Regions from separate parts of the Brucella sp. NBRC 12950 genome, predicted to be linked through region 2. Evidence: predicted binding sites of a transcription regulator. Region 2 holds the regulator's gene; each other region holds the start of a gene.

Region 1 (4,541 bases), on a different contig from region 2:
CAAGCGGTGCTCAGCACATTGCTGCGCCGTATTTTCAGCCGCACGGATGCGGGACGAAAGTCATGAGCAAATCGCCGCTGAAAATTTCCGATATCTCGGCCGAACGACTTTCTGTGTTACACAGCGGAACGGTTGAAACGACCGTACTGACCGAATGTCTGGCGATTGACTTTGCGAGCCTCATGCAAAACGCATTTCCGACTATTGGTCAGGATGCCTTGCAGACAATGCATGAAGCCAAAGATCTTGGCATTTCACGCCGCATGATGCTGGCAGCACAGCTTTTGCTCGCAAGCACTGGCGGTCAAGCAATCGGTTCTCTGAGTGCTCATCCGTCAGATACTGTGCGCGGCTGGGCCTGTTTTGCCATCGGCCAGTTAGAAAGCCTTTCTCTTTCAGAACGTCTGAAGCTCATACGCCCACTCGCAGATGATCCACATTTTGGCGTGCGCGAATGGGCATGGCTCGGTCTTCGCGAGCATATTTCTTCTGAGATTGACCAGACGATCCAACTGCTTACGCCATGGACTGCCGATCCGTCCCCCTATATCCGGCGATTTGCCTGCGAAGCCACCCGCCCGCGTGGCGTTTGGTCGGCACATATCAAAAGCCTGAAAGAAGCCCCTGAAAAGGCTTTGTCAATTCTGACACCACTTCGCGCCGATCCCGCACCTTATGTGCAGGATTCGGTCGCCAACTGGCTCAATGATGCGGCCAAAAGCCGACCCGAATGGGTCAAGGCGCTTTGCGCAGACTGTCTTGAAGCAAGCACAAATCCCGCGACTGCACGTATCTGCAAACGCGCACTCCGTTCCTTTTCTAAATAACTTCCCGGAAACGACATGACCCATTATCTCGCAGAACTCTATTCACCCAAGGCAAGCTGGCTGGCACTTGATCTTAAAGGCAGGCAGGCTTTCTTTGAAAAGGTCGGTGCTGGCATGGGCGGTCTGGCCGAACGTGGTATCGAGGCTCTGGCCCTGGGTCCTGTTGACCCAACCAAACCTTATGCGCCGAAGCAGAGCTTTTTCGCGATTTGGCGCTTCCCGGATGAGATGGCTCTCGACATGCTGATTGCCGGAATCACCGCCACCGGTTGGCATGATTATTTTGATACCGTCAATGCAGCAGGTGCTGGCACCGATCTTGGTGGCCATATCGCCCAACTGGCGGGAGTGCCTTTCAAAGAAGCCGCCTGATCTGATCAACCACGACCATAGATGCTTCCTTTCAGAGCACGATCTGAGAGGGAGCATTTTTCTTATCCACACATCCTCACAGCTGATCCCGCTTGACTCTTGGCGGACTCGATTCAATACTAGAACATAAAGTGAACAAATAGCATTCCAATAAAAGCGTGAAGCAGTTTACGTCTGGAATTGCATCCTTACAAACACAGGGTTTTGAACGTGAGCGGCATCGACATCACGGCGTTGCGGCGCATGGTTACGGCCATCGAAGGCAATGCCTCACAGGCGAGTTTTACAGACGAGACCGGAACAGGCTGCGGGCGTGCAGGCAGTTTCACGCTCGGCCTTGCCGAAGCTGATGATGCTTTTCCGCATGGCCTGAGAGGTGATGCACTTCATGAGGTTTTTGCTGAAAACCCCGGTGCACATATGGCCGCTACCGGTTTCGCACTGGCAATGGCTTTGCGTGCATCCCCTTCAAGAAGACCAATCATCTGGATTGAGGAAGAAAGCGCTTCAAGCGAATATGGCGGGCTTTATCCGCCGGGACTTCATGCCTTCGGAATCAATCCGTCACGGCTGCTGATCGTGCGCTGCCCCACCGCTCAAGATGTTTTAAAAGCAGCAAATGATGCGCTTGAAGAGGCAAGCGGCAAGGCTTCGAACCTCATTTCCGGCGTGGTCGCCTCGGTGAGCGGCCAGCCTAAATGTCTCGACCTGACCGCCTCGCGTCGCCTGCTTTTGGCAACCGAAACCGCACACTTGCCTGTCATCCTGCTCAGGAGCCACCGGACAGGAGTGCAGAGCGCTGCCGTCAGCCGCTGGCGGGTGGCGCCTGCATCCTCCCGCTCCAGCGGAGCGAATGCACCCGGAAAGCCGGTTTTTTCCGCAATTCTGGAACGCAATCGACACGGCACCTGTGGGCAATGGATCATGGAATGGAACAATGAAACCCTTGAATTTGCAACAGCCGAACAGAACGGCAGATCGCGTGTTCCTCGCCCTCTGGTTTCCGTTTCTGCCGACCGACCGGCTTCGCAACAACATTCAGCATGATGGCACAGAAAAACTGCCGCTTGTCGTCACCGAGCGCACGGCCAATGCGCTGCACCTGACGGCAGTGGATGCTACAGCTGCAAAGCTCGGTCTTTTCCCCGGTATGGCGCTGACCGATGCGCGAGCGCGGGTGGAAAGGCTTGACGTTGCAACAGCCGCACCAGAACGCGATGCAGCGTTGCTCAAGCGTCTTGCCCATTCGTGCGAACGCTACACGCCGCTTATAGCCTTCGACGAGCCGCATGGGCTGATGCTCGACATCACCGGCTGCGCACATCTTTTTGGCGGGCTTGCTGCCATGCGTGAGGACGCAATCATGCGGATTGAACGTGCTGGCCTGAACATACAGGCGGCAATGGCTGACAACAGCTTTGCCGCACGGCTTCTGGCGCGCGGAACTCGCGGCGGCGTCTTCAGCAAGGCTGGTGTCGACCATTTTTTACCACGCCTGCCGATCAGCTCTCTTGAACTGAACGAGGCTGCTGAGACGGGCCTTAAACGCGCCGGGCTAAAGCGCATTGGCGATGTGATGGCGCTGCCCCGCGCAGCCTTGACTGCGCGTTTTGGAACCGACCTTGCCACCAAACTTGACCGGCTGGCACGACAGGAGCGCGCACCGATTTCGCCCCTGCGTATCGTGCCGCTCAACATTGCCGAACGCCGCCTGTCCGAACCAGTGACCGCCATGGAGCTGGTCGAACACATTCTGCAAGAACTGGCGCAGGAGCTGTTTGCACTTCTTGAAGTCGAGGGAAAAGGGGCGCTGCTGATCGAAGCATCCTTCTTCCGTGTCGACGGTGAGGTGCGCCATATCCGTATCGAAACTGGCCAGCCTTTGCGTGAAGATCGGGTATTTCTCAGGCTGGCGCGGGAGCGGCTCAAGGCTCTCACCGATCCGCTTGATGCCGGTTTTGGCTTCGACATGATGCGCCTGGCAGCACTTCGCAGCGGAGCAATCGCCCAGCGCCAGACAGGGCTTGATCAGCATGAAGAAGATGAAGCTGGCTTTAGCCAGTTGATCGACCGGCTTTCTGCGCGGCTGGGGCAGGAGCGTGTACTGGTTTCCTTCTCGCGCAACACGCATATTCCCGAACGTGCTTTTGGGCTGCGCCCTGCCCTGCAAATCCGCAAAAGCGAAGGCGATTATGAAAGCAGCCCAACACTTCCCGATGATCCGCCCGCGCGACCAATCAAACTGTTTCGTCCGCCGCAGCCAATAGAGAGTATTGCAGAAGTACCCGACAGTCCGCCGTCGTTTTTCCTGTGGCGGCGTGTGCGTCATCATGTGCGCCTTGCCGAAGGGCCGGAGCGGATCGAACCGGAATGGTGGCTTTCCATCGGTCATGATGTGCCGCAGCTGCGCGATTATTACCGCGTGGAGGATGATAACGGCCAGCGCTTCTGGATTTTCCGCGAAGGGCTTTTTGACGGCTTGAATCATCCGCGCTGGTTTTTGCATGGGCTGTTTGCGTGATGTCCCGCTATTTTGAAATGGCGGTGGCCAGCAACTTTTCTTTCCTGAGTGGCGCATCGCATCCACAGGAGCTGGTCTTGCAAGCCCACGCGCTCGGGCTGTCCGGTATCGGCATTGCTGACCGCAACACGCTGGCCGGTGTGGTTCGCGCCCATGCTGCGTGGAAAGATATTCGCGACACATGCGACTTCCGTCTGTTCATCGGCTGCCGCCTTTCCTTCATCGACGGCACGCCAGACATGGTCGTCTATCCGCGTGATCGCGCAGCCTATGGACAATTGTGCCGCCTGCTGACGGATGGCAAACACCGCGCTGTCGCCAAGGGAGAATGCCATCTTGAATGGGGCGATCTGCTGTTTCGGGCGCGGCAGTTTCAGATCGCAGTCTTTGCTCCCGATGAAGATGATCCGGATTTTGCTGTACGTCTGACGGAGATCGCACAAGCCGCTCCCGGCTCTGTCTGGCTGGCGCTGACCATGCCGCATCAGGGTCATGACGGACGCCGCGCAGAGCGCATCGCACGCTTTGCAGCGGAAGCGAATGTGCCGTTGCTTGCCACCAATGATGTGCTTTATCACCATACGGATCGCCGTGCGCTGCAAGATGTGCTGACGGCAACACGGCATTACACAACGGTTTTCGCGGCAGGGCGATTGCTTGAAAAGAACGCCGAGCGGCATCTCAAGCCGCCAAATGAAATGGTGCGCCTGTTCCGCAATTACCCGGCAGCGATTGAGACAACCGCCGATTTCGTGACCCCCATCACCTTCCGGCTTGATGAGCTGAGTTATGATTATCCAGATGAGCCAGTGCCACCGGGC
Region 2 (4,541 bases):
GGGCGAACGTCAGGCGGTCCGCATTTTCACCGGCGCACCAATGCCAGCAGGCGCTGATAGCATCGTTATCCAGGAAGACACGGAGCGCTCCGGCGACAAGCTGACGATCCGGCAAGGTCTCGATAAAGGCCGCCACATTCGTCGTGCAGGTCTCGATTTTGCACCGGCCAATGTTGTTCTTCCAGTTGGAAAAGCACTCGACGCCCCGGCACTTTCCCTTGCTGCGGCCAGCGGCAACGCAGCCATCTCGGTTTTCAAACAACCCCGCATTGCAATACTCGCGACAGGAGACGAGCTCGTACCGCCCGGTACGGCTCCCGGCCAGGACCAGATTGTCGCCTCCAACAGCGTCGGCATCGCCGAAATCGTTCGCCGCGCAGGCGGCAGGCCTGAAGATATGGGCATCATCATCGACGACCCTGCGAAGATCGAATCCGCAATTAGTGCCGTTCTCGAAGATGGCATCGATGTTCTTGTGACGATTGGCGGCGCGTCGGTTGGAGATCGCGATTACGTTCACGGGGCTTTACAGAATTGCGGCGTCGATCTAGACTTCTGGAAGATCGCCATGCGCCCGGGTAAACCGCTGATGTATGGCCGCAAGACGGTTTCGGGTAAAACCGTGCATGTCATCGGCCTGCCGGGTAATCCGGTTTCAAGTCTCGTCTGCAGTCTCGTATTTCTGCGCCCATTGGTGGCAAAGCTATCGGGCACTGACTTAACTGCAGATATTCGTCCCGCGAAATTGGGTCAGCCAATGAATGCAAACGATCATCGTAGGGACTTTGTTCGTGCGACGGTAGAAAAGGCAATCGACGGCACATTGATTGTAAAGCCATTTCCAGTTCAGGATTCTTCGATGCTTTCTGCTCTTGTGCGTTCCAATGCACTACTGATCAGAGAAGAAAATGCGCCAGCTGCAGCGCTTGGAGATCCTTGCACAATATTGATGCTGTAACGAACGGCATCAATTCCCGCCCTCATTAATCATTTTAAAACCATTGCAGAACAAGACTGGAACATATAGTGTTCGTTCTGGTTTTGTTTTTATTTGATTCTGGTTTGGAGGGTGTAGCGCATGTTGACCCGTAAGCAGCACGAGCTTCTGCTGTTCATTCATGAACGTCTTAAAGAGACGGGCATCCCTCCGTCTTTTGACGAGATGAAAGAGGCTCTCGATCTAGCCTCGAAATCGGGCATTCATCGCCTCATCACGGCATTGGAAGAACGTGGCTTTATCCGCAGACTTCCTAACAGAGCACGCGCTCTGGAAGTCCTGCGGTTGCCAGATTCGATAGCACCGGGCTTGAACTCGCAAAAGAAGTTCGCTCCGAGCGTCATCGAAGGAAGCCTTGGTAAAGCTCCCCCTCCTCCACCGGCGCGCCCTGCTCCGGTCATGGCGGACAATGATTCCTCAACAATGGTTTCTGTGCCTATGATGGGACGCATCGCTGCCGGTGTGCCGATCTCGGCTATCCAGAATCAGACACATTCACTGAGCCTTCCTCCGGAAATGCTGGGTGCCGGTGAACACTACGCTTTGGAAGTCAAAGGCGATTCGATGATCGACGCCGGTATTTTCGACGGCGATACAGTCATCATTAAACGTGGTGATACAGCCAATCCGGGCGAAATTGTCGTCGCACTGGTGGACGACGAAGAAGCGACATTGAAGCGTTTTCGCCGCAAAGGTGCTTCCATCGCATTGGAAGCAGCAAACCCGGCTTACGAAACCCGCATCTTCGGACCTGATCGCGTGCGCGTTCAGGGCAAGCTTATCGGTCTGATCCGACGCTATTAAATGTTACACATAACCGCTGCACTTCCGTGAGATATGTGGCGGTTAATGTTCATAGTATTTCCGGCAAAAGTGCGAAGCGTCTCCGCAGGGAAATCAGTTCGCCGGACTGATTTCTTTTTCTGCTGCGATGCGTCGGATAATGCGTAAAGACAATCAATTTCAGCGGTTCCAACGATTCATTCTTAGCTGGAATGGCTGTAAGTCTGCCAGAAAACCATGAACTAGAGTGGCTCTGATTTATCTGTAAAAGCTGGAGCCGCTTCGAGCTTGGAGTTCTTTTCAGAGCCAGCCTTCTTTTGATATTCGCGCTCAGCTAGCCCCCGCGCTGCTCGCGAATAAAGACGATGAAGGTGCCAAGGCCTCGCGGGCGCATCAATGGCAAAGCTCAGATCATCTGCATAGCCGGCTAATTTACGAGGTTTTGCCGGTTCGAATCGGTAGATCTTATCTTCGTTGTCGACTTCATGGACAGCCGAAACTGTTGCAGCTTCGCCTTTCGAGGGCTTTTTCTGCCCCAACCTGAGTTCAAGCGTTCCTTTTAAGGCAAGCTCTTTTCGATCCACCACGAGCACATCAGGGCGCTCGCAGCTCAGATTTTTGCCTGCTATCGCAAGAACGACGATGTCGCCAATATTGCAGGCGATGTCCTTCATTTCCTCCTGCGCGGTATAAGCAAACATCCGCCCGTCCCGCAAAGGGATCGTACACAGTCCCTCTTCGCAGACAAACGCATCAGTGGCGGATACCAGCTTCTGCTTTTTTATAATCTGCGGCGGAATAAACGTTTCGATCAAATAGGCTGTCTGCCAGTTTTGACCTGTGAATTTTGGCGGTCTGCTGCGATTGGCTGCGAATTTACCATCAGGCAAGCGCACGGCCACAAATTTTGCATCCTCGCTAACGAGAATATCCGGCAATGGCGTTCGTATAAAAACGACAAGCCCGGCAATGACAAAAGGTAAAGCCAGCCATCGCAACCGGGTCGTGGAAACAACCGCGATAACAAGCGCTACAGTCCAGAGGATAAGCGTGCTTGCAGGCATGACGCCGGGATTACCGTCAGGAGAAAAGCTAGCGACCAGACTTGCAATATGCCTGACCAATAGGACACCAAATCCCATGATCTGTAGTGGCAGCCAATCAAGCTGCAATGGCATCATCACCAAGCTCAGCACTGCAAAGGGCATCACAAGGATCGAGATAACCGGCAAGGCCAATACGTTTCCGACAAGGCCTAAGGGTGCGGTGTTGTTGAAATGATAGGCGGCGAATATTCCGCTCGCTATACCGGCAACAATCGATGTTGCTCCTGTCGCCACCGCAGGAATGAGCATTTTTGATACGAACCCGCGTGGGTTAGAACGTCGATTTTCATTGGCCGTTTGATTACGTGCTTTCCTGTCGCTCCACCATGCAAATGCAGCAATCAATCCCGCAGTCGCCGAAAAAGACATCTGAAAACTCGGACCAAGAATTTCATGCGGAGAAATTGCAATCATCGCGACAGACGCAATCGCCAAATTGCGCATACTGATGGCAGCACGGTCATCCAGCAATGCGCAGAGCATCACGACAATCATGACGTAACTGCGCTGTGCTGCAACATCCGCACCCGACATGGCGAGATAAAATGTGCAGCTTAGAAGCGAGAGAAAAGCCGCAAACTTTTTGACCGGATATCGGGCGCTAAACCCCGGCATCAGAGCAAACAGCGATCTCAACGACATCATCACAACGCCAGCGGCCAGCACCATATGCAGGCCGGAAATTGACAGGATATGCGCCAGACCTGCCTTGCGCAGATCCTCATTCGTTTCTTCGCTGATCCCTGCTCGCTCACCCGCTATGAGCGCAGCGGCAACACTGCCATCCTCACCAGAGAGCACTTCCGCAATACGTTCGGAAACATGCACGCGTAACTGAGCAATGGAACTCGCAATTTTTGCCGTCATGTCGGTCGGTCCTGGCACATCGGCAATCTTTGGTGTTCCAAGAAAGAAACCGTTGGCACCGATACCGCCGAAATAGGCATGGAAGGCAAAATCGTAATTCCCCGGCCGCACAGGTCCCGAAGGCACCCTCAGGCGCGCAAAGCCGGTTAGCCCGCTACCAATAGTCGTCTTGGCCGGTATGTCGCGTGCAGTAATGCGGATGCGGTGCGGTGCGTAGCGAAGTTTCGGCCTTTGCGTTTCAAGCAGATCAAGCGTCACACGCCAACTGCCATTGTCGCGATATTCGAGACCAGCCACTCCGCCGGTAACGTGCGTTGCAACCTCTGAACCCAACAATTGCGTGCTTTGTCGTTCAGTCTCAAATTTCCCCGCTATCATGCCAAGCTGCAGAGCCACGACGAGCGTCAGCAATTGCGATAGCAAGAAGCGTTTGCGCACAAAAAAACGCAATATAAAGACCGCTGTCACGATCGAAAGGAGCGGCACCCAGTCAGGCTCGAAAGAAAGCGTGAAATAGACAACTGCTCCCACACCCATCATCACGGGAAACAGAAGGAAGAATATCCCGCGCCCCACTTCCCGACTCAGCGCTCTGCTTAAGTTCAACCACGCGGCGTCTAGTAGAACGCGCGCGCGTTCAGAAGGCGTTAGAACTCGCTCTGGCAGGGCAATAGGATAAATTTTTTCGTGTTCATCCGGAGCCCACGGAGCGGGCATCAAAGCGCGAGCCAAACCATCTGGCATGTCTTTGACAAATGTCCGTTCGCTGATCTCCTGTGCTTCCCTTG
Region 3 (4,541 bases), on a different contig from region 2:
GCTATGCAATCGGCATGTTGGCGGGCCCACAAGCCGTCGGCGTGGGCATGGACATGGCGGGGCCCAAGGGCTTTCCGCTGACTCTGGGCGTCTTTTTTGCAGCTTTTGCACTGTTTGCTACGATAAGAGTTGTTCAAAGGAAGAAGCGGGGTTGACTTTTCGCCCTTAATCCGTAGTGTCGCGCCGAATTTCCGCTTCTGACCAATTGGACAGACTCGCAGCGGTTTAATCATGAAAGAGCAGGTATTTCGATATGGCCAAGGCTACGACCATCAAGATCAAGCTTTTGTCGACCGCTGACACCGGCTTCTTCTACGTAACGAAGAAGAACAGCCGCACGATGACGGAAAAGATGACAAAGACCAAGTACGACCCGATTGCGCGCAAGCACGTCGACTTCAAGGAAACGAAGATCAAGTAATTCGTTTCCGACGCCAGATTACTGGTAGGAGTCAAAAAGTCGTCTCTTACGAGACGACTTTTTTATTTGCGGATGGGCGTGTTCAGGCGGCCGAGAGGACGATGCAATTCCGGCCAGTTTTCTTGGCTTCATAAAGTGCTGCATCCGTTCGTGCAAAAAGTGCCTCAGCGGTATCTCCGCCCGTAAGCCGTAGCCCGGCAATACCGATGCTGATCGTCATATTGATCATGTGCTTACCGCCAATGATGAGGAACGGCGCTTCGGCAACAGCATCGCGAATGCGCTCTGCTACCGCCGTTGCAGCAGTCAAATCAGTATCCGGCAGCACGATAGCAAATTCTTCGCCGCCATAGCGACACATGACATCCATCGCGCGTATCTTTTTACGCAGCCGCGCAGCGAATTCTCGCAGAACATCGTCGCCACCGTCATGCCCGTATTTGTCATTGACCTGCTTGAAATGGTCGAAGTCAATCATGATGACCGATAGCGGCCTCTCGCGCCCTGTAGCACGTGACAAGAGCACTGGCATATGCGTATCCAGGTAACGCCGATTATGCAGCCCGGTGAGGCTGTCAGTCACCGCCATTGTGATTGTGCGGTGTAAGCTCTGACGCAACAAATCATTGTAGCATTTGCGCTTGATCTGGGTGCGCAACCGCGCATAAAGCTCCAGCTTCTCAAGCGGACGCATCACATAGTCGTTTACGCCCAGTTCAAGCGCCCGGACGACCAAAGCACCCTCGTCTTCATTGACGATCAGAATGATCGGAACAAGCCGTGTGCGTTCAATTGTGCGTATCTGGGAGCATAGGCGCAATGGGTCGTAATAGGTAAAATCTGCCGAAATGACGATGCTGTCGTAATCATTCTCAATCGCCTTGATGAGCGCCGTATTTGCATCATGTGCGACATCGACGAAATAGTCCTCGCCGAGAATGAGGCGCAGCCGTGCTGCTGCCAATTCATTCTCATCCACCACCAGGATACGTGCAGCATCCTCTCCGCCGCCAAAGCGTCCGGATAATTTGGTCACGAGTAGAGCTTCGACTTCTGTGTCAGCGACAGTGCCAGTGCGTTGGAAAAGCTCATCCGAAACCATTTTAAGACGCGCAAGGCTTTTCACCCGTGAAAGGAGCTGACGATCCTGCGCGGGCTTCGAAAGGAAATCATCCGCTCCGGCCTCAAGCCCTTTGATCTTGTCTTCAGAACTATTCAGAGCAGTTAGAATCACAACCGGAATATTGGAGGTGCGCGGGTCGACTTTCAGGCGATGACAAACGTCAAAGCCGTCCATATCCGACATGACAACATCAAGGATAATCACATCGATCTGCCCGCCCAGGCAAATCTCGATCGCCTCTGCGCCTTTATTAGCGGTCACGACCTCGTAATATTCGCTCAAGAACAGCGCTTCAAGCAGCTTTGCATTTGATTCTGCAGCATCAACGACAAGAATTCTTGCAGTCATATCAGCCAGCCCCCCAAAATTCTAACCCTTGCGAGATTCCCCAAATCGAAAAGGTTTAAGCGTCACCCAAGTATGACTTTATGGTTTCTATAAACCGTGGCACCGAGATCGGCTTGGATATATAGGCTTCACAGCCTCCCTGCCGAATGCGTTCTTCATCGCCTTTCATGGCGAAGGCCGTCACCGCAATCACTGGGATATGCCGCAATTCCTCATCATCTTTAAGCCACTTGGTCACTTCCAGACCGGAAACCTCCGGAAGCTGGATATCCATCAAAATAAGATCGGGACGATGTTCGCGCGCAAGATCAAGTGCCTCAAGACCGTTTCGTGTCCTGATTGTTTCATATCCGCTGGCTTCGATAAGATCGCGAAACAACTTCATATTGAGTTCGTTGTCCTCGACGATCATGACACTTTTCGTCATCGAATATTCCTTGGCCTTAATCTTTCCCGAGGTAAAACAAGGTTGCCTTGTCTGTCCTGCCCATATAGCTCCACTATAGTTTAAGCGCATTTCATTGACGAAAGGCAAATATTCGCCAAATCCCGCATTGTCGTTAAGACTTTGGGCTATTAAACAAAGGCCACAGTCTAAGGCTTTCCTCAAAACGGAAGAAAGCAATTTTTCTGCATAAAATCATTTAAAACAAAGAGTTAATTGGAGAGATCATATGAAGACGCTGTTAAGCCGAGCCGACGCTGAAAACCTAGCGGTAGAAGCGCTTGTGTGGTTGGCTCAAGACAAGGATCTATTGCCGCGTTTTCTCGCACTCACCGGAATTGAAGCATCATCTATTCGCTCTGCTGCACAGGAACCGGGCTTTCTCGCAGGCGTGCTCCAATTCTTTCTCGGGCATGAACCAACTTTGATACGCTTTTGCGAAGAAACTGGACGCGATCCTGCCCTTATAGAAAAGGCCATGGCACTGTTACCGGGGGGCATTAATAACCATCTTTGACAAAAGCCCCGCATTGCGGAGCTTTTGTCGCCTTCAGCCCTGCAGAGTTTATGCAGCGCTTACGGCTTCAGCATTCGATACACTGATAATGCTCAGCTCATGGGCTTTGCCGTCACGTGCAATCCACGACATGGACTGGCCCGGAGTAAGGCCAATAAGAGCAGTACCGATTGGGGTTAAAATAGAAATCTTGCCTTGCGCAATGTCTGCCTCGCCGGGATAAACCAACGTTACTTTGCGTTCATGACCGTCGTTTGAGCGAAACTCTACCATCGAACCCATGCGAACGACGTCTGCAGGCAGCTTTTTCTGCGGCACGACTTTTGCGCGATCGAGTTCCTGCATCAACTCCTCGGCCACCTCCTCCAACTTTTCGGAGACGTTGCCGGCCAGAATTGTCAGGCGCTCATGGTCAATATCGCTGACGACGATCTTTGGCTTCTTGCGATTCTTTTCGCTCATGACGATAGCTCACTGCTGTCTAAGGATAATTGTTCTCCAAACCGAATCCCGGCCGGAGCATTTGCTTGAATTTTGAATGAAAGCGCTTCTAACAATTCCGCTTGAAACCAAGCGGCAACCCGTCCCCCGGAGCCCTCTGCGCAAGGCAGGCCTCGAGGGTTGCTATCCCGTGATCGGTTGAACCCGATGGAGTATGGAAGCAAAGCGGTTATTCATAACACTAAACTTGGTGATATCCTTGCCAATGTCAAGGGCACAGCTGACAGGGTGACAGAGTATCGATGGCATTGGCTCGCTTTAGTGCTATAAAGCGATGTTCCTTTTATGTTCATACAAACACACGCTACCATGTCCGAACAACCCGTTATAAACAGTTCAGAACAGGGCTTTTGTCGCGATTGTTTGTCGCTGCAAAAGCTGGAATCAGCGCGCCGTTGTCGAGCTTGCGGCAGCCCGCGACTTTTGCGCCATGCCGAGTTATACAAATTATCGCTCGCCCATGTGGATTGTGATGCATTTTATGCCTCCGTAGAGAAGAGAGACAATCCTGAATTGCGTGACAAGCCGCTGATAATCGGCGGTGGAAAACGTGGTGTGGTTTCAACGGCTTGCTATATTGCGCGCATTCACGGCGTACGTTCTGCGATGCCTATGTTCAAAGCGCTTGAAGCCTGTCCGCAAGCTGTTGTTGTCAAGCCCAACATGGAAAAATACGTTAAGGTCGGGCGTGAAGTTCGGCAGTTTATGCACGAACTGACACCACTAGTGGAACCGATTTCCATAGACGAAGCATTTCTCGATTTGGGTGGCACAGAGAGACTTCACCGTGCACCAGCCGCTATGGTGCTTGCTCGTTTTGCCAAACGTGTTGAAGCGGAAATCGGCATCACGATTTCCGTAGGTCTATCCTATTGCAAATATCTCGCGAAGGTTGCATCCGACCTTGAAAAACCGCGAGGTTTCTCCGTTATAGGTGAAATGGAGGCTCTCGATTTTCTTCGTGACAAACCGGTCAGCATGATCTGGGGTGTCGGAAGATCATTCAATACAAAGCTCGAGAGTGACGGTATTCGCACCATTGGACAACTTCAGACGATGGATGAAGGCACGCTCATGAAGGCTTATGGCACGATGGGGCAGCGTTTGTTTCGCCTTTCACGCGGACAGGACAGCCGACAAGTTGAGCCTGAGCACGATATGAAGAGCGTTTCAGCTGAAACCACGT
Region 4 (4,541 bases), on a different contig from region 2:
AAACGTCCCAATATTCTACGTATGCGCACTTTTTCAAAAGCTTATGGACTCGCCGGAATTAGGGTCGGCTATGTTCTTGGCTGCGCAAGTGCAATCAAATCATTCGACAAGATTCGCGATCATTTTGCGGTTAATCGAATTGCACAGGCTGCGGCAATCGCAGCATTAAAGGATCAAGCATATTTGCGCGACGTGGTTGAACAAATCCATGGTGGACGCAATAGAATCGCAAAAATAGCTGAGCAGAATGGGCTGAAGCCGATTCCCTCTGCGACGAATTTCGTCACAATTGATTGTTGCCACGATGGCGCCTTCGCCACTTCTGTTCTCAACGGTTTGATTGAGCGAGATATTTTCGTTCGAAAGCCTGGCGCACCTGTTCTTGATCGCTGTATTCGTGTCAGCGTCGGTGTGAAAGCACAACTGGATAAGTTTGAGATAGCCTTGCCTGATGCGCTGGCTGCCGCTCGAAACGCTTATAAAACTGCTTGATAGCGGAGAAACTTCATGTCGATCCTACGGAATGATCAGCCTCGCAATGCTCTGTTCGGCACACTCGCTGGTCTGTGCGGAGCTCTGGCAATTGCGTCTTATGCAGGTGCGGCTCATGGCGGGGACAACCATCTTGGCACTATCGCGCCAATGCTTCTGGGTCATGCTCCAGCTCTGCTTGTTTTATCGCTGATCGTGCCGAACAGTCGTGTAGCGAATATTGGCGGGGCATTACTGGTGGTCGGGTTGGTCTTGTTTTGCGGAGATCTGTTTATGCGTGACATGACCAGTAACAGACTCTTCCCAATGGCAGCGCCTACAGGCGGAAGCCTGATGATTCTTGGCTGGCTCGTGGTCGGTATCAGCAGTTGGTACAAGAAAACCTGATTTTATAATGCGGAAACTTAACCAGAAAAAAAGGCCTTGCAAATCTGCAAGGCCCTTTCTCCAAAACGGGTTAAGTTCAAACCGACTTATAAGCCGTCTCAGATTTGGGTTTATGAATTGCCCTTGAGGCGTGCATTGCAGAGGCTGTAATAACCGCCGCCCTTCTGAACCCACTTCAAACCACCAAGTGCATTGGCGTCTTTCAGAGTGTGATACTGCTCAAGGCAGGTGTGCATACGTGCCTTGCCAGCAGATTCGCTAGAGTATTTTGCCGAAACAGCCGTTGGGAATTTGACACCCTTTGGTGCCGCTACTGTTGGAGCAGCAGGTTCAGAATTGCCATCCGTGGTGAGTGCTACAGCATCAGCACCTGGACCACATTCCGCTTTACGGAAGTCATTCCATTTGGCACCGCCGTCAGTACCGGCATCTTTTGCCGCCTGATATTTGGCACTGCACTGCTTCATGGTAAGACCTTTGGCATCATCTGCAGCTGGCGTGGCTGCACTTTTCGCCGGTGCAGCAGCTTTCTTTGCGGGAGCTGCTGGAGCTGCAGGAGCTGCAGCTGCATCATCACCACACTGGGCTTTGCGGAAGTCGTTCCACTTTACATCGCCAAGCGTGCCAGCATCTTTGGCGGCCTGATACTTCGCGCTACATTCTTTCATCGTCAACGCACTTGCAGGAGATGAAAAAGCAAAGGCAGATGCGCCTAGAATGATTGCGGTACCAGCCAAGGCTGTAATGGTACGAATAGACATCTCGTCGCTCCCTATCGGATACGGACTATTGATTTTGTTGCATTCGGATTAGCGCTGACCGCTCAAAGCGATCTATTCAGAATATCCGGCCTGCTTTGCCGGTCTTCACACCTTGTAAATTTGTCTTCACCACCAAGCTTGATGCCAGACAAGTTGACTGTCAATCACTCTCTTAATATTACCACTGTCTACAATACAAAAATTCTAACCGTCATTCTTTAGTCGTTACGTAAATTTGAATGACGCGAAGTAAATATACAGTATTTCCATGAACTTGTCTCAGATTTATTGCAACACAGTTAAAATCCGGAGCTTGCCCAGATGATAAAAAGGATCATGATCATTGGAGGCGCAGGTTCGGGAAAGTCCACCCTCGCCCGTTCGCTTGGTGCAATCACCGAATTACCAGTTATTCATATCGACACCATCTATTGGCTACCCAATTGGACAATGCGCTCTCGGGACGAAATCGGCCTTCTGAGCGATGAGGTTGCGGATCGCGATGAATGGATATTCGAAGGCAATCACAGCGAAACAATGGCGTATCGCTCAGCACGCGCCGACATGCTTATTTTTCTGGATATCTCGACCCTAACACGCCTTTGGCGAGTCCTGCGCAGAACACTTCGCCATTACGGTCAATCCCGTCCTGATATGGCGGAAGGCTGTGACGAGCGCTTTGATTGGGAATTCCTGAAGTTCGTGGCTAATTACCGCAAAAATGGGCGTATTCGGGCAAAATCTTTTCTGGAAAGCGCCCCTTCGCATCTGAAAAAGCATCATCTACGCAGTCCCAAGGATGTAGAGCAATTTCTCAGTGAAACTCGCAACGAAATAATCCGAAAAAATGAGCGGTCAAAGCCGAGCTAAAATAAAAATGCTACGTTCAAAATAACAATTTTGCTAGCAGTGCCGTCGGGCATCCGCGATGCTATATTTGCGAGGTCTCCCAAGACTTGGCGCTGGCGCGTGGCACATTATCCATCGGATCAGCGGGAATATGCATACACTCAAATGGCGGATCATTGCTCCGGCCCTTTGAGTAATCTTGTTCGAATTTCCGGTTTTCGCAGTTCTGGAGTTAAATGTGACCGATATCGCAGATAGCGCCTCCCCGCTTGTCGATGTGACCAGCAAACTGGGGGGCGATCGTCATCGCCTTTATGAAGATGCAATCGCCATGTTGATTGGCACTTCATTCATTGCGTTGGGCATTACGCTTTATAGTCAAGCGACGCTTATGACAGGCAGTACGGCAGGAATCGCGCTGCTGATCCAGTATGCCACCGGCATCGGATTTGGCTTGCTTTATTTCGTGATCAATCTGCCGTTCTACTATTTCGCTGCAAAGCGGATGAGCTGGCCATTTACGATCAGAACGTTCATCGCCGTGGCGCTTCTATCTCTCTTTGCCAAACTCATCCCTCTATGTGTTGATTTCAGCTCAATCAATCCGCTCTTTGCAGCGCTTATGGGCGGCACACTTATGGGCATGGGCGTTCTGGCACTTTTCCGCCATCGTTCCGGCGTGGGCGGCGTCAATATTCTCGCGCTTTACTTGCAGGATGCCTATGGCATTCGCGCTGGTTGGTTTCAGCTCGCGCTCGACATTATCATCATGCTCGGATCACTGTTTTTCATCCCGTGGGAGAACATGCTTCTGTCGCTTGTGGGTGCGATTGCGATGAACGTTATCATCGCAATCAACCACAAGCCGGGGCGCTATCTCGGGATCAGCTGAACAAAAAGCCGCCTCATTGGGCGGCTTTTTGGTTTCTACATTCCGTAGTTCAGTGAGAAGTCATCCACTCGCGTGCACCACGCAGTGCTGCTGCCAGCTCGCTCTTGCTCATAGTTGCTGCAACCTGATTGCGCATACGTTCCGCTTTCTGGTTGCCACGGATTGCTGCAATGTTAAGCCACTTGTGTGCTTCGACGACATCAATTTCGCAGTCGCGGCCGATGGCGTATTTCAAACCCATCTCCAGCAGGATACGATCCTGAGAGCCTGCCTTGTCGTGCTGTATAACGCTCTGAAACTGTGTCATTTTCTTTGTCCCTGTTAAATCCCGAGAACCGTCCGCTCTTTGTTTCCGTGACTGGCTTTCACCGGCCCGGAACCGTCGGATCTGTCGTTCCGTTCATGGTCTTTAAGATAGGCGACAGGATTAAAATGCGCGTTAAACCAGATGCTTAACAACGCGACAACGAAATCCCAACAAGGAGTAAATTTGGGATTTTGTTAAACATCCAAGCTTCGCGAATTGCAGCGTTTTTCCGAAATTGCCGCTTTTTCATCCACAGTGCTTGGAAACCAGATGATAACCATGGCATCGATTGGCTTTGTTGAGAAAGTGATTATCGGCGAATTCGAAGCCACCAATTATCCCTCTTCCGCTTCGGACCAAACTCGATTACGTTTACGTTTGCGTAAGTTTTCTGCAGAGCTGAAAATAGAGAGCTTTGCGGCATTTTGGGAGGAATGCATGATCCGCACTTTTATTATGGGAATGACCGCCGCCGTAGCACTGACGGCAGGCTTAGCCGCACCAGCATTTGCTGAAGAAGCAATTGTCGGTACTTGGAAACGCCCGAATGGTACGATTATCAGCTACGCAGCTTGCGGCGGCGGTAAATATTGCGGCACGGTGCAGACCGGCGAATATAAGGGCAAGTCGATTGGCACAATGTCTGGCAAGGACGGCAGCTACAAGGGCGAAGTCAACAAGCTAGACGAAGGCAAGACTTACACAGGCAAGGCCAGTGTCAAGGGAAACACTCTCTCGCTTTCGGGCTGCGTCATGGGCGGCCTGATCTGCAAGAGTGAAAGTCTCGCACGGCAGTAAGCGAATAAAATAAAAAGGCGGCTTCTAAGCCGCCTTTCTTTCAAGCATTTCTAAC

What was found. The regulator LexA, encoded in region 2, represses DNA repair genes until DNA is damaged. The targets are predictions, from matches to a motif close to TGTTCNNNNTGTGTTCNG.
Region 1: the regulator LexA is predicted to act here: its motif matches at 1,320-1,337, upstream of QSJ70_RS07650 (ImuA family protein).
Region 3: the regulator LexA is predicted to act here: its motif matches at 3,631-3,648, upstream of QSJ70_RS12015 (DNA polymerase IV).
Region 4: the regulator LexA is predicted to act here: its motif matches at 3,774-3,791, upstream of QSJ70_RS11235 (sel1 repeat family protein).

The regions. Positions count from the first base shown of each region.
Region 1 covers NZ_BSQC01000004.1:52,395-56,935, forward strand. Annotated here, with positions in the region: gene QSJ70_RS07635 (MarR family winged helix-turn-helix transcriptional regulator) at 1-66, shown strand, start outside; gene QSJ70_RS07640 (HEAT repeat domain-containing protein) at 63-827, shown strand; gene QSJ70_RS07645 (DUF6616 family protein) at 843-1,199, shown strand; gene QSJ70_RS07650 (ImuA family protein) at 1,410-2,246, shown strand; gene QSJ70_RS07655 (Y-family DNA polymerase) at 2,182-3,720, shown strand; gene QSJ70_RS07660 (error-prone DNA polymerase) at 3,720-4,541, shown strand, end outside.
Region 2 covers NZ_BSQC01000001.1:529,647-534,187, reverse strand. Annotated here, with positions in the region: gene QSJ70_RS02595 (molybdopterin molybdotransferase MoeA) at 1-958, shown strand, start outside; gene lexA (transcriptional repressor LexA) at 1,079-1,801, shown strand; gene QSJ70_RS02585 (ComEC/Rec2 family competence protein) at 2,023-4,541, opposite strand, start outside.
Region 3 covers NZ_BSQC01000006.1:158,016-162,556, forward strand. Annotated here, with positions in the region: gene QSJ70_RS11985 (MFS transporter) at 1-155, shown strand, start outside; gene rpmG (50S ribosomal protein L33) at 254-421, shown strand; gene QSJ70_RS11995 (PleD family two-component system response regulator) at 504-1,892, opposite strand; gene QSJ70_RS12000 (response regulator) at 1,948-2,319, opposite strand; gene QSJ70_RS12005 (DUF3572 domain-containing protein) at 2,567-2,854, shown strand; gene rnk (nucleoside diphosphate kinase regulator) at 2,903-3,316, opposite strand; gene QSJ70_RS12015 (DNA polymerase IV) at 3,665-4,541, shown strand, end outside.
Region 4 covers NZ_BSQC01000005.1:346,813-351,353, forward strand. Annotated here, with positions in the region: gene QSJ70_RS11210 (pyridoxal phosphate-dependent aminotransferase) at 1-492, shown strand, start outside; gene QSJ70_RS11215 (DUF423 domain-containing protein) at 508-879, shown strand; gene QSJ70_RS11220 (antifreeze protein) at 990-1,640, opposite strand; gene QSJ70_RS11225 (P-loop NTPase family protein) at 1,962-2,510, shown strand; gene QSJ70_RS11230 (YitT family protein) at 2,728-3,381, shown strand; gene QSJ70_RS11235 (sel1 repeat family protein) at 3,431-3,688, opposite strand; gene QSJ70_RS11240 (DUF2147 domain-containing protein) at 4,127-4,486, shown strand.